Regions from separate parts of the Pseudocitrobacter sp. 2023LY-00077 genome, predicted to be linked through region 2. Evidence: predicted binding sites of a transcription regulator. Region 2 holds the regulator's gene; each other region holds the start of a gene.
What was found. The regulator CRP, encoded in region 2, controls carbon source genes, mostly activating them, when cyclic AMP is high. The targets are predictions, from matches to a motif close to ATGTGANNNNNNTCACAT.

Region 1 (3,150 bases), on a different contig from region 2:
AGATGGCCAATCGGACGCTCTTTCATGCGCGGTTCGCCGGTCAGCACGATATCGTTGCGACCCAGACAAAGTGCAGCCGCCAGAGGACGCATCGCCGTGCCCGCATTCCCGAGGAACAATTCCAGTGATTCATTGGCCTGCAACGGGCCTGCGTTACCCGTGACTTCACAACGGGTGCGATCGGCAGACAAGGTGTAATGAATTCCCAGCGCACTCAGCGCATTCAGCATGTGGCGAACATCGTCGCTGTCCAGCAGATTAGTCAGGACAGTGGTGCCGCGTGCTAAAGCTGCCAGCAGCAAGGCGCGGTTAGAGACACTTTTTGAACCAGGCAGGTTAATGGTGCCATCAACACGCGCAATGGGTTGTAACGTCAGGGATTCCATGAAACTCAACTCTCAAAATCGACAATAAAAACCCCCGCAGAATACTGCGGGGGATGAAAACGAAAAAATTAACCGTGGCGACGTTCGAAGTCCTGCATGAAATCGGTCAATGCCTGAACGCCCGCCAGCGGCATCGCGTTATAGATTGACGCGCGCATCCCGCCAACGACGCGGTGGCCTTTCAGTGAATGCAGACCCGCCGCGAAGGACTCTTCAAGGAAGACTTTATCCAGTGCGCTGTCCGCCAGCTGGAACGGAATGTTCATGCGAGAACGGTTAGACGCCGCAACATCGTTACGATAGAAATCGCTGTTGTCGATAACGCCATACAGCAGTTCAGCTTTCTGCTGGTTGACGCGATCCATCGCCGCCACGCCGCCCTGCTCTTTCAGCCATTTGAAGACCAGACCCGCCAGATACCAGGCGAAGGTCGGCGGCGTGTTGAACATGGAATCATTTTCGTTCAGCACGGAGTAATCCAGAATCGACGGGCAGGCAATGTTGGCTTTGCCAAGCAGATCTTCACGCACAATCACCAGCGTCAGGCCGGCCGGGCCGATGTTTTTCTGCGCGCCAGCGTAAATCACGCCAAAGCGGCTGACATCAATCGGGCGGGAAAGGATGGTAGAGGAGAAGTCAGCTGCAACGACCACGTCTTTACCGAAATTCGGGGTTTCATCGATAGCGATGCCATCAATGGTTTCATTCGGGCAATAGTGCAGATACGCAGCATTGTCAGAAAGCTGCCATTCGCTCATCGGCGTCACGGCACGCTTGCCGTCAACGGTGATTTTGGCGTCAATCACGTTCGGCGTGCAGTATTTCTTCGCTTCCTTTACTGCGCTGGCTGCCCAGTAACCCGCGTCAACATAGTCTGCGGTGGTTTTATCACCCAAAATGTTCAGCGGCACGCCAGCGAACTGGCCGCGACCGCCGCCATGGCAAAACAACACTTTATAGTTGGAAGGGATATTGAGCAGGTCACGAAAATCCTTTTCTGCTTCTTCCGCCACGTGGATAAACTCTTTCCCACGGTGGCTAACTTCCATTACTGATGTACCCAATCCGTTCCAGTCGCGTAATTCGTTTTGCGCCTGTTTAAGGACATCTGCCGGTAGCATTGCCGGACCTGAACTGAAATTAAAGACCTGAGCCATTTCCCCTCACCACGTTGCAATGTTGTCTACCCGTGTGCGTTCACCCGGGTATAAGTTATTCCTGTGGATATCGGTTTTATCATTCAGTGACACTCGCCGCAATGGGTAATACTGAGCGGTCAGAAAATGTGTCATAAGTCACACAACAGAATCTTCCGCATTGACGAGTGAAAATGGAGAAATCCGCTATCAGGTGACGCGTTTCGCGGTGCTGGCCTTCGACCATTCTGGATTTGCGCAGCGGGGACATAATTGATGTTCCCCGGCATTAAAGTGAAAAATCGCGCTGCACCGAACGCAGGCGTAGTCCGCTGCCTCGGGAACCGTGGTAAAGCGCGAGACACAGCTCGACGGTAAAATCACCATACCGGCTTTTACGTCATCATCGGGATAGTAATAGAGGCTGATTTGCCCATTCGTTTCCATAATGGCCAGCCGCACCTGCCCGAGTTGCTCGACGCCGCCCAGCCGCAGTTCCATGAAAAACTCAAACTCAGTCATGTTCTCAGACTGCAAACGTTCCCACGCCAGCTCACCCTCTTCCACTACAATGACCGGTTTCCCCTCCAGCAAATCTTCCAGTTTTTCGCTACGCGACATCAGCCACATCACCAACCGATAAAGGGCAGCCAGAGTGATAAACACCACCAGCACCGGCAGCATCGGCACATCGTCATAAAATGCCACATCGCCTGCGGCGGAACCCAGCGTCAGGATGATGAGCACTTCAAACAGCGACATCTGGCGGACACCACGCCGGCCAGTGATTTTCAGGAACAGGAAAACCAGTATAAAGGTATAGAGCGAACGCAGCGCCACTTCGCCGAGGAAGTCCAGCGGGACTTTATCCAGCGCCATGCGGTGTAGATCGAACGATTTCATTTTTATACCTGCAAAGATGCCATTGCCGTTAATCATAGACCAGCGCATTTAATTTATTATCGTTATCAATCGCGATAGCTACATTCATCCAAACCCCGTATCATTGCGCGCTTTCCGTACGATAAAAATGAGACCGTCATGACGCAAACCTATATCCCCGGCAAAGATGCCGCACTGGAAGATTCCATCGCTCGCTTCCAGCAAAAACTGCTCGACCTGGGCTTTGACATCGAAGAGGCCTCCTGGCTGAACCCGGTGCCGAACGTCTGGTCGGTACATATCCGCGACAAAGCGTGCTCGCTGTGCTTTACCAACGGTAAAGGCGCAACCAAAAAAGCCGCGCTGGCGTCTGCGTTAGGGGAATATTTCGAGCGCCTGTCAACCAACTACTTCTTCGCCGATTTCTGGCTGGGTGAGAAAATCGCTAACGGTCCATTCGTGCATTATCCGAACGAAAAATGGTTCCCGATCCCGGAAGATGACGAACTGCCGGAAGGCCTGCTCGATACGCGTCTGCGAGCGTTCTACGATCCTGACGATCAGTTGACCGGCAGCCTGATGGTCGATCTGCAATCGGGCAATACCGATCGCGGTGTATGTGGCCTGCCGTTTACGCGCCAGTCTGACGGTGAAACCATTTATATCCCGATGAACATCGTCGGCAACCTGTACGTTTCTAACGGTATGTCTGCGGGCAACACCGCTAACGAAGCCCGCGTACAGGG
Region 2 (3,150 bases):
TTTCGCCCAGCTCAAACTCCATGCCGCAGAGGTGGAAGGCGACAGCTTTCATCGCTACACGCGTCCGGAAATGGACTTAGCTATTCGTAAGGCGCGCGATATGGGGCGTCATATCAGCTACTTCGGGCCGGATGCCAACGACTTCAGCCTGCTGGAACAAACGTTCCGCGAGTACGGGCACAGCGGCACCGGACAGTCGCGAAAATATCTGCATACCTATGATGAAGCCGTGCCGTGGAATCAGGTGCCGGGAACCTTTACCCCGTGGCAACCGCTGCCTGAGCCGACCGACGTGCTGTTCTATGAAGGGCTGCACGGCGGCGTGGTCACGCCGCATCATGATGTGGCAAAGCATGTCGATTTACTGGTGGGTGTGGTGCCAATCGTAAACCTGGAGTGGATCCAGAAGATGATCCGCGACACCAGCGAGCGGGGTCACTCCCGCGAGGCGGTGATGGATTCCGTGGTCCGTTCGATGGAAGATTACATCAACTACATCACCCCGCAGTTCTCGCGCACGCATCTCAACTTCCAGCGTGTGCCAACGGTCGATACCTCCGATCCCTTCGCCGCCAAAGGCATTCCGTCGCTGGATGAGAGCTTTGTGGTGATCCACTTCCGCAATCTCGATAATATCGATTTCCCGTGGCTGCTGGCGATGTTGCAGGGCTCGTTTATCTCGCATATGAATACGCTGGTAGTGCCCGGCGGCAAGATGGGGCTGGCGATGGAATTGATCATGACGCCGCTGGTGCAGCGGTTGATGGAAGGGAAGAAGATTGGGTGAAGGGTGCAGGCTGGGCCCCTCACCCCGGCCCTCTCCCGCAGGGAGAGGGAGAAAATCAGCGCAGAACCTGAACACCGCACGGTCAGTCCCCTCTCCCTGCGGGAGAGGGTTAGGGTGAGGGGTGTCTCAACTTACCCCTCCACCACCTCATAAGAATGGGTAATGTTCACCGCTTTGCCCAGCATCAGCGCCACTGAACAATATTTCTCAGCGGACAAATCCACCGCACGGGACACCGCCGCATCTTTCAGCTCTTTGCCGGTCACAATGAAGTGCAGATTAATGTGCGTGAACAGACGTGGCGCTTCTTCGCGGCGTTCAGACGTCAGTTTAACTTCACAATCGGTCACGTCGTAACGGCCCTTTTGCAGAATAGACACCACGTCGATAGCGCTACAGCCGCCCGCTGCCATCAGCACGATTTCCATCGGGCTTGGCGCTTTATCACCTGAGTTGCCATCCATCAAAATCTGGTGCCCGGAAGCCGACTCACCCAGGAAGGTTAACCCTTCAACCCATTTCACACGCGCTTGCATAATTGTCACTCCAGAGTTGCAAATTTATTGTCAGATTACGCGCACATAACAAATCTCGCAACGGAAGTAGACCTGGGTCATGCTGAAGCGAGACACCAGGAGACACACGGCAAAAGCTATGCTAAAACAGTCGGGATGCTACAGAGATACATAAACGTACTGCATGTATGCAGAGGACATCACATACTGGTCGCGACAATCTTTGACGACCAACTTCCCAGGTAGAGGGAAGGATATTATTTCAACCAGTGGCTGCCTGATTTATGCCGCTGGCGATAGCTTATAACAGAGGATAACCGCGCATGGTGCTTGGCAAACCGCAAACAGACCCGACTCTCGAATGGTTCTTGTCTCATTGCCACATTCATAAGTACCCATCGAAGAGCACGCTGATTCACCAGGGTGAAAAAGCGGAAACGCTGTACTACATCGTTAAAGGCTCCGTGGCAGTACTCATCAAGGATGAGGAAGGCAAAGAGATGATCCTTTCCTACCTCAACCAGGGCGATTTCATCGGTGAACTGGGCCTGTTTGAAGAAGGCCAGGAACGTAGCGCCTGGGTTCGGGCGAAAACCGCCTGTGAAGTGGCTGAAATCTCCTATAAGAAATTCCGTCAGCTCATCCAGGTTAACCCGGATATCCTGATGCGTCTCTCGTCTCAGATGGCGCGCCGTCTGCAGGTCACCTCTGAGAAAGTGGGCAACCTGGCGTTCCTCGACGTTACCGGTCGTATCGCGCAGACGCTGCTGAATCTGGCAAAACAGCCGGATGCTATGACCCACCCGGACGGTATGCAGATCAAAATCACCCGTCAGGAAATCGGTCAGATCGTCGGCTGCTCTCGTGAAACCGTGGGTCGTATCCTGAAGATGCTGGAAGATCAGAACCTGATCTCCGCACACGGTAAAACGATCGTCGTTTACGGCACGCGTTAATCCCGTCTGACGGCGTATTGTTCGCGCAATACGCCGTTTTTGTCTCGTATGTGGCGCAGGCTGATTTACCATCCGGAAGTCAACTATGCACTGCGGCAAACGCTGGTGTTATGTTTGCCGGTCGCCGTCGGCCTGATTCTTGGCCAGCTTCAACACGGCTTACTGTTCTCTTTAGTGCCTGCCTGCTGCAACATCGCCGGGTTGGATACTCCCCATAAACGTTTCTTCAAACGCCTGATTATCGGTGGGTCGCTGTTCGCCGGTTGCAGCCTGATTGTGCAACTGCTGTTGGCCGATGATATCCCGCTGCCGTTTATTCTCACCGGTCTGGCGATGGTGCTGGGCGTTACCGCCGAAATCAGCGCCCTGCACGGGCGATTACTTCCGGCCTCGCTAATTGCCGCGATTTTTACCCTGAGCCTGGCGGGCAATATGCCTATCTGGGAACCGTTACTGATCTACGCGCTCGGCACGCTGTGGTACGGGTTGTTCAACTGGTTTTGGTTCTGGCTGTGGCGTGAACAACCGCTACGCGAGTCGTTAAGCCTGCTTTACCGCCAACTGGCGGAGTACTGCGAAGCCAAATATAGCCTGCTGACGCAACATACCGACCCCAATACCGCCCTGCCGCCGTTGCTTAATCGTCAGCAGAAAGTGGTCGATCTGATTTCCCAGTGCTATCAGCAGATGCACATGCTGGCGGCCAATCAGCACAATGATTACAAGCGCCTGCTGCGCGCCTTCCAGATGGGGCTGGATTTGCAGGAGCACATTTCGGTGAGTCTGCACCAGCCGGAAGAGGTGCAAAAACTGGTCGAGCGCAGCCACGCCGAAGCGGTGATTCGCTGGAACGCGCAAACCGTCGCCGCGCGCCTGCGGGTCATGGCCGATG
Region 3 (3,150 bases), on a different contig from region 2:
ACCGAAAGCACACAGGGATTTCGGCATATCCATCACCAGGTTGGCATCGACAATCGCCATATCCGGGGTCAGCGCGTAGTCTGCCAGCGGATATTTCTGACCTGTAGCGTCGTCGGTTACTACCGCAAACGGCGTGACTTCAGAACCGGTACCGGAAGTGGTGGTGACAGCGATCATTTTCGCTTTCACACCCATTTTCGGGAACTTGTAGATACGTTTACGGATGTCCATAAAGCGCAGCGCCAGTTCTTCGAAGTGAGTTTCCGGGTGCTCGTACATAACCCACATGATTTTCGCAGCATCCATCGGGGAACCGCCGCCCAGCGCGATGATCACGTCTGGTTTGAAGGAGTTAGCCAGCTCTGCGCCTTTGCGAACAACGGTCAGGGTTGGGTCTGCTTCAACTTCAAAGAACACTTCAACTTCAACGCCAGCCGCTTTCAGAACAGAGGTGATCTGGTCTGCGTAGCCGTTGTTGAACAGGAAGCGGTCAGTCACGATGAGCGCACGTTTGTGGCCATCAGTAATCACTTCATCCAGCGCGATTGGCAGTGAGCCACGGCGGAAGTAGATAGATTTCGGAAGTTTGTGCCACAACATGTTTTCAGCTCGCTTAGCAACGGTTTTTTTGTTGATCAGGTGCTTAGGACCAACGTTTTCAGAGATGGAGTTACCACCCCATGAACCACAACCCAGAGTCAGGGAAGGTGCGAGTTTGAAGTTATACAGGTCACCGATACCACCCTGAGAAGCCGGGGTGTTAATCAGGATACGCGCGGTTTTCATCATCTGACCGAAGTGAGCGACGCGTTCCGGCTGGTTGTCCTGGTCGGTATACAGGCAAGAGGTATGACCGATACCGCCCATGGCAACCAGTTTTTCAGCTTTAACAACAGCATCTTCGAAGTCTTTGGCGCGGTACATTGCCAGCGTCGGAGACAGTTTTTCGTGTGCAAACGGTTCGCTTTCGTCGACAACTTTCACTTCACCAATCAGAATCTTGGTGGTCGCCGGTACGGTGAAGCCTGCCAGTTCTGCGATTTTAGCCGCAGGCTGACCCACGATAGCGGCGTTCAGCGCGCCATTTTTCAGAATGATGTCCTGAACGGCTTTCAGCTCTTTACCCTGCAGCATGTAGCCGCCGTGGCTGGCGAAACGTTCGCGAACGGCGTCGTATACGGAATCAACCACAACAACAGACTGTTCAGACGCACAAATTACGCCGTTATCGAAGGTTTTAGACATCAGCACGGATGCAACAGCACGTTTGATATCAGCGGTTTCGTCGATAACAACCGGGGTGTTACCTGCGCCTACGCCGATTGCTGGTTTACCGGAGCTGTATGCTGCTTTAACCATGCCTGGACCACCGGTCGCGAGGATCAGGTTGATGTCCGGGTGGTGCATCAGGGCGTTAGACAGTTCTACAGACGGTTGGTCAATCCAGCCGATCAGATCTTTCGGCGCGCCAGCAGCGATAGCTGCCTGCAGGACGATGTCTGCTGCTTTGTTCGTTGCATCTTTAGCACGCGGATGCGGAGAGAAGATGATAGCGTTACGCGTCTTCAGGCTGATCAGTGATTTAAAGATAGCGGTTGAAGTCGGGTTGGTAGTCGGGACGATACCACAGATAATGCCGATAGGTTCAGCGATGGTGATGGTACCGAAGGTGTCGTCTTCAGAGAGGACGCCACAGGTTTTTTCATCTTTATAGGCGTTATAGATGTATTCAGAAGCAAAGTGGTTTTTGATCACTTTATCTTCAACAATACCCATGCCGGATTCGGCAACAGCCATTTTTGCGAGAGGAATTCGAGCATCTGCGGCAGCCAGAGCGGCGGCGCGGAAGATTTTGTCGACTTGTTCTTGAGTGAAACTGGCATATTCACGCTGGGCTTTTTTTACGCGCTCTACGAGTGCGTTAAGTTCAGCGACATTAGTAACAGCCATAATGCTCTCCTGATAATGTTAAACTTTTTTAGTAAATCATCTGCTCGACAAGTCAGTATAGACAGAGCGCTACCAGCTTGCTTAGACCTTAAAGGAACAATCCACAACCCGTTCCCGATTCACTGATTTACTAAAAGAGCTTCGAACTCAAAGAGCGTTGCCTGAACTTCTTTCAGAGAATTTCCCTGAAATCTGTCGGCGTAATCAAGATTACTCACTTCTGAGTATGAAATATGTGATCAGCGTCAAAATTACGCCAAGCTGACACCTTTCAGCAGCCCCATTTTAGTAAAGATTGTAAATTGTTAACCATGGGTTGTGATGATTGGAGTGCACATTAGCATAATTTAAATCAATATATAACATTCTGTATTTCCGTGATTTTTGCAGAATTCTGGTGAAGTATGCCGCCAAACAGCGTATCTTCTGCGGAGTTTTTGTATTCATTTTTCGTCAACTACCACTTTTTATGGTGTTTCGGAGTTCACGTGACTCAGGCTCTGTTTGATTTTCCGATTTTTGTGAAGTTTTTTATTGGGCTATTCGCGCTGGTAAACCCGGTTGGGATCATCCCCGTCTTCATCAGTATGACGAGCTACCAGACGGCGGCGGCGCGTAATAAAACCAATATGACGGCGAACCTCTCCGTCGCCATTATTCTGTGGACCTCGCTGTTTCTCGGCGATGGCATTCTGCAACTCTTCGGGATCTCCATCGACTCCTTCCGCATTGCGGGCGGTATCCTGGTGGTCACCATCGCAATGTCGATGATCAGCGGTAAGCTGGGGGAAGATAAGCAGAACAAACAGGAAAAATCAGAGACGGCGATTCGCGAAAGCGTGGGCGTTGTGCCATTAGCGCTGCCGTTGATGGCTGGGCCTGGCGCAATCAGTTCTACTATCGTGTGGGGGACGCGCTTTCATACGCTTCCTTATCTCGCCGGTTTTACGGTGGCCATTGCGCTGTTTGCTTTCTGCTGTTGGGGGCTCTTTCGCATCGCGCCCTGGCTAGTGCGCTTGTTAGGGCAGACCGGTATCAACGTCATCACCCGTATCATGGGTCTGTTGCTAATGGCGCTGGGTATTGAATTTATTGTGACCGGAATAAAAGCCATTTTCCCGGGGCTTGTGAACTAACTTCCTTTCTCAGCCGGCAGAGCAGCAGACTCTGCCGGTTGCTCCATTATTCGCAAATCATATC
Region 4 (3,150 bases), on a different contig from region 2:
ATTATGATGGTCGCCTACTATGCTGGCCAACTGGTGATGAATACATTCGGTATTTCTATACCTGGACTGCGTATCGCCGGGGGATTGATCGTCGCGTTTATCGGTTTCCGCATGCTTTTCCCGCAGCAGAAAGCCCACGAATCACCGGAAGCGTCCAGCAAATCAGAAGAGCTGGAAGATGAGCCGACCGCTAATATTGCGTTTGTGCCGCTGGCGATGCCGAGCACAGCAGGGCCGGGTACCATCGCGATGATTATCAGTTCTGCATCGACGATTAAACATGGCGTCAGTTTTCCTGAATGGGTGGTATTGATTTCGCCGCCCATTATTTTTGCTCTGGTGGGGATTATTCTGTGGGGCAGCCTGCGCAGTTCCGGGGCGATTATGCGCTGGGTAGGGAAAGGCGGCATTGAAGCCATTTCGCGCCTGATGGGATTCCTACTGGTGTGTATGGGCGTGCAGTTTATTATTAACGGCGTGGTGGAAATCATTAACACCTGGCCGGGCGCGTAATGCAGGGAGCCGGGATTATCCCCGGCTCCAGAACCATCACGAGCGGTGCGCCTGCTCTTCTAATGACGCGGCAGGCCAGCGGCGGAATATTATTACAGCCCAAATCAACGCCGCAACGGCCGGAACCGCCCCGACGTAACCGATAGAGGCCATTGAAATGTGGCTGCTTATCTGACTTCCAAGTAACGCACCTGCGCCAATCCCAATATTAAAGATCCCGGAAAACAGCGACATCGCCACGTCGGTGGCATCCGGTGCCAGCGACAGCACTTTCACCTGCATTCCCAGGCCGATAATCATAATCGCAATTCCCCAGAACACGCTCAATACCGCCAGGTGGCTGGCCTGGTGAGAGGCGGGCAGCAGCAGCAGCAGGCAAACCAGCAGCAGACCAATGGCGCTGGTGATGAGGCCAGAAGCGTGCAAATTACCCAGTTTCCCGAACAGAATGCTGCCGATGATGCCCGCGCCGCCAAGGATCAGCAGCAACATGGTGGCGAAATTTCCACTCAGTTCGGCAACGTTTTGCACAAAGGGTTCGATATAGCTATACGCGGTGTAATGGGCGGTCACCACGACCACGGTCAGCAGATAAATGCTGACCAGCGCCGGGCAACGGAACAGCACAGGCAGACTTTTCAGAGAACCCGAATGCTCGCTCGGTAGTTTGGGCAGCAGTTTAATCAGCGCCACCATGGTCAGCAGCGCACCCATACCAATGGCAAGGAAGGTGGTTCGCCAGCCAAAATATTGCCCCACGATGCGGCCAATCGGAATGCCAAAAACCATTGCCAGCGCGGTACCGGTGGCAATCAGGCTCAGCGCCTGAGCCCGTTTACCGGCAGGTGCCATGCGGATGGCCAGAGACGCGGTGATCGACCAGAACACGGCATGGGCAAACGCGATACCGATACGACTGACGACCAGCACGGTAAAGTTCCAGGCAAAGAAAGAGAGAATATGGCTGGCGATAAACAGCACAAACAGGCCAATCAATAACTTACGGCGTTCCATCTGGCTGGTCAGCAGCATAAACGGCAGTGACATCAGCGCGACGACCCATGCGTAGATAGTCAGCATGATACCGACCTGCGCCGTCGTCATCCCAAAACTGTCGGCGATATCGGAAAGCAGGCCCACCGGCACAAACTCGGTGGTATTAAAGATGAAGGCCGCGATGGCGAGCGTCACCACCCGAAGCCATGCGATGTGGCGCGAGACTGTGTTCGTTGTCATAGAATTTTCTGGGGTAGTTTGGAAAGGATGAGACGTGCGATCTTAAAGCCATTGTTGGTTGAATGACAATCGTTTTGTGATTCAGATCTCATTTTGTATCTGTTCAATCAATGGTATTGCCCGTGATTTTTTTCTCATCAGACTGCCGCAGTCCGCAGATTTGTGTCATTTTAACGATTGAACAGCGACAGGAGATCACAATGCGGGAAATTGATATTTATCTGGTGGATGCGTTCAGTGAGCGTCCGTTTGAAGGAAATGCCGCAGCGGTGTGTGTTCTTGAGAGCTGGTTGCCCGATGCATTATTACTGAAAATGGCCCAGCAGCATAATCAGTCAGAAACCGCATTTGTGGTCCAGCAACCGAGTGGTTTTGAGCTGCGCTGGTTTACCACCCGCCAGGAAGTCAACCTGTGTGGGCACGCGACGCTTGCCACGGCGCACGTTATTTTTCAGCAACTGCATTACCCGGAACGCACAATTCGCTTTGAAACCGCATCAGGTCAACTGACGGTCACGCGCGATGGCGAATGGCTGACGCTTGATTTTCCGGTAGGCGAGACGCAACCCGCGACACCGCCTGCCGAGATGCTTGCCGCGCTGGGGATTACGGAGTATCTGAATGCACGTAAAGGCCGCGCCTGGGTTATTGAACTGGAGAGTCGTCAGCAGGTTGAGGCGGTGACGCCCAATATTAGCGCCATGAACCCCGGAGAACACAAAGTGGCGATTACTGCACGCGGCGACGGCGCGTATGATTTTGTCAGCCGATTCTTCTCGCCGGGTGAAGCGGTATGGGAAGATCCGGTAACCGGCTCATCGCATACTATGCTCATTCCCTACTGGGGCGAAAAACTGGGCAAAACGCAAATGCTGGCGCGTCAGGTTTCCGCACGCGGCGGCGATGTACGCTGCGAATGGCAAGGGAATCGGGTACTGATGGGCGGGAAAGCGTCCCTTTATTTGAAAGGAACGCTTTTTTTGCCTGAGGTTACATTGGGAAGATAAAGACAGCGCCTGCGCATAGCGCCAGAATGCGGATGAAGTACATGGGGATGGTGAAAATCCAAAATTCGGACATTTTGTATTTGCCCATTCCCATAATCATTGCTGGCATACCGTCGATAGGCATATAGCCGCCGTTCCAGCCTGATATCGTTATCGCAACAGCAGCTGCCATTGGGCTTATACCTAACCCTGTACAGGCGGCAATGGCAATAGGGCCGAAAATGAAAATAGAGCCTATTGTTGAGCCGGTGAAGGTAGAGCAAGTACTGGTTAATAACGCCAGAACAAGAATAAAGATGAACGGTGAAACGTTTGTTCCCAGAACCCCGGCTACAGCGTTACCGATCATCGCCGTCACACCTGTTCCCGCGAGCGCGTCAGCAACACCGATAAC

Region 1: a site for CRP is predicted at 1,670-1,687, ahead of serC (3-phosphoserine/phosphohydroxythreonine transaminase). Genes of this name have one in related genera too.
Region 3: a site for CRP is predicted at 2,184-2,201, ahead of adhE (bifunctional acetaldehyde-CoA/alcohol dehydrogenase). Genes of this name have one in related genera too.
Region 4: a site for CRP is predicted at 1,824-1,841, ahead of ACWWFX_RS21625 (sugar transporter). Genes of this name have one in related genera too.

Annotation. Positions count from the first base shown of each region.
Region 1 covers NZ_JBSPEI010000009.1:63,201-66,350, forward strand. The annotation lists gene aroA (3-phosphoshikimate 1-carboxyvinyltransferase) at 1-386, opposite strand, end outside; gene serC (3-phosphoserine/phosphohydroxythreonine transaminase) at 455-1,543, opposite strand; gene ACWWFX_RS13105 (DUF421 domain-containing protein) at 1,733-2,425, opposite strand; gene ycaO (30S ribosomal protein S12 methylthiotransferase accessory factor YcaO) at 2,564-3,150, shown strand, end outside.
Region 2 covers NZ_JBSPEI010000003.1:21,886-25,035, forward strand. The annotation lists gene ACWWFX_RS04550 (phosphoribulokinase) at 1-787, shown strand, start outside; gene ACWWFX_RS04555 (OsmC family protein) at 919-1,323, opposite strand; gene crp (cAMP-activated global transcriptional regulator CRP) at 1,626-2,258, shown strand; gene ACWWFX_RS04565 (YccS/YhfK family putative transporter) at 2,307-3,150, shown strand, end outside.
Region 3 covers NZ_JBSPEI010000004.1:314,559-317,708, forward strand. The annotation lists gene adhE (bifunctional acetaldehyde-CoA/alcohol dehydrogenase) at 1-1,950, opposite strand, end outside; gene ACWWFX_RS07820 (YchE family NAAT transporter) at 2,439-3,086, shown strand.
Region 4 covers NZ_JBSPEI010000021.1:39,313-42,462, reverse strand. The annotation lists gene ACWWFX_RS21630 (MarC family NAAT transporter) at 1-513, shown strand, start outside; gene ACWWFX_RS21625 (sugar transporter) at 550-1,749, opposite strand; gene ACWWFX_RS21620 (PhzF family phenazine biosynthesis protein) at 1,950-2,756, shown strand; gene ACWWFX_RS21615 (SLC13 family permease) at 2,740-3,150, opposite strand, start outside.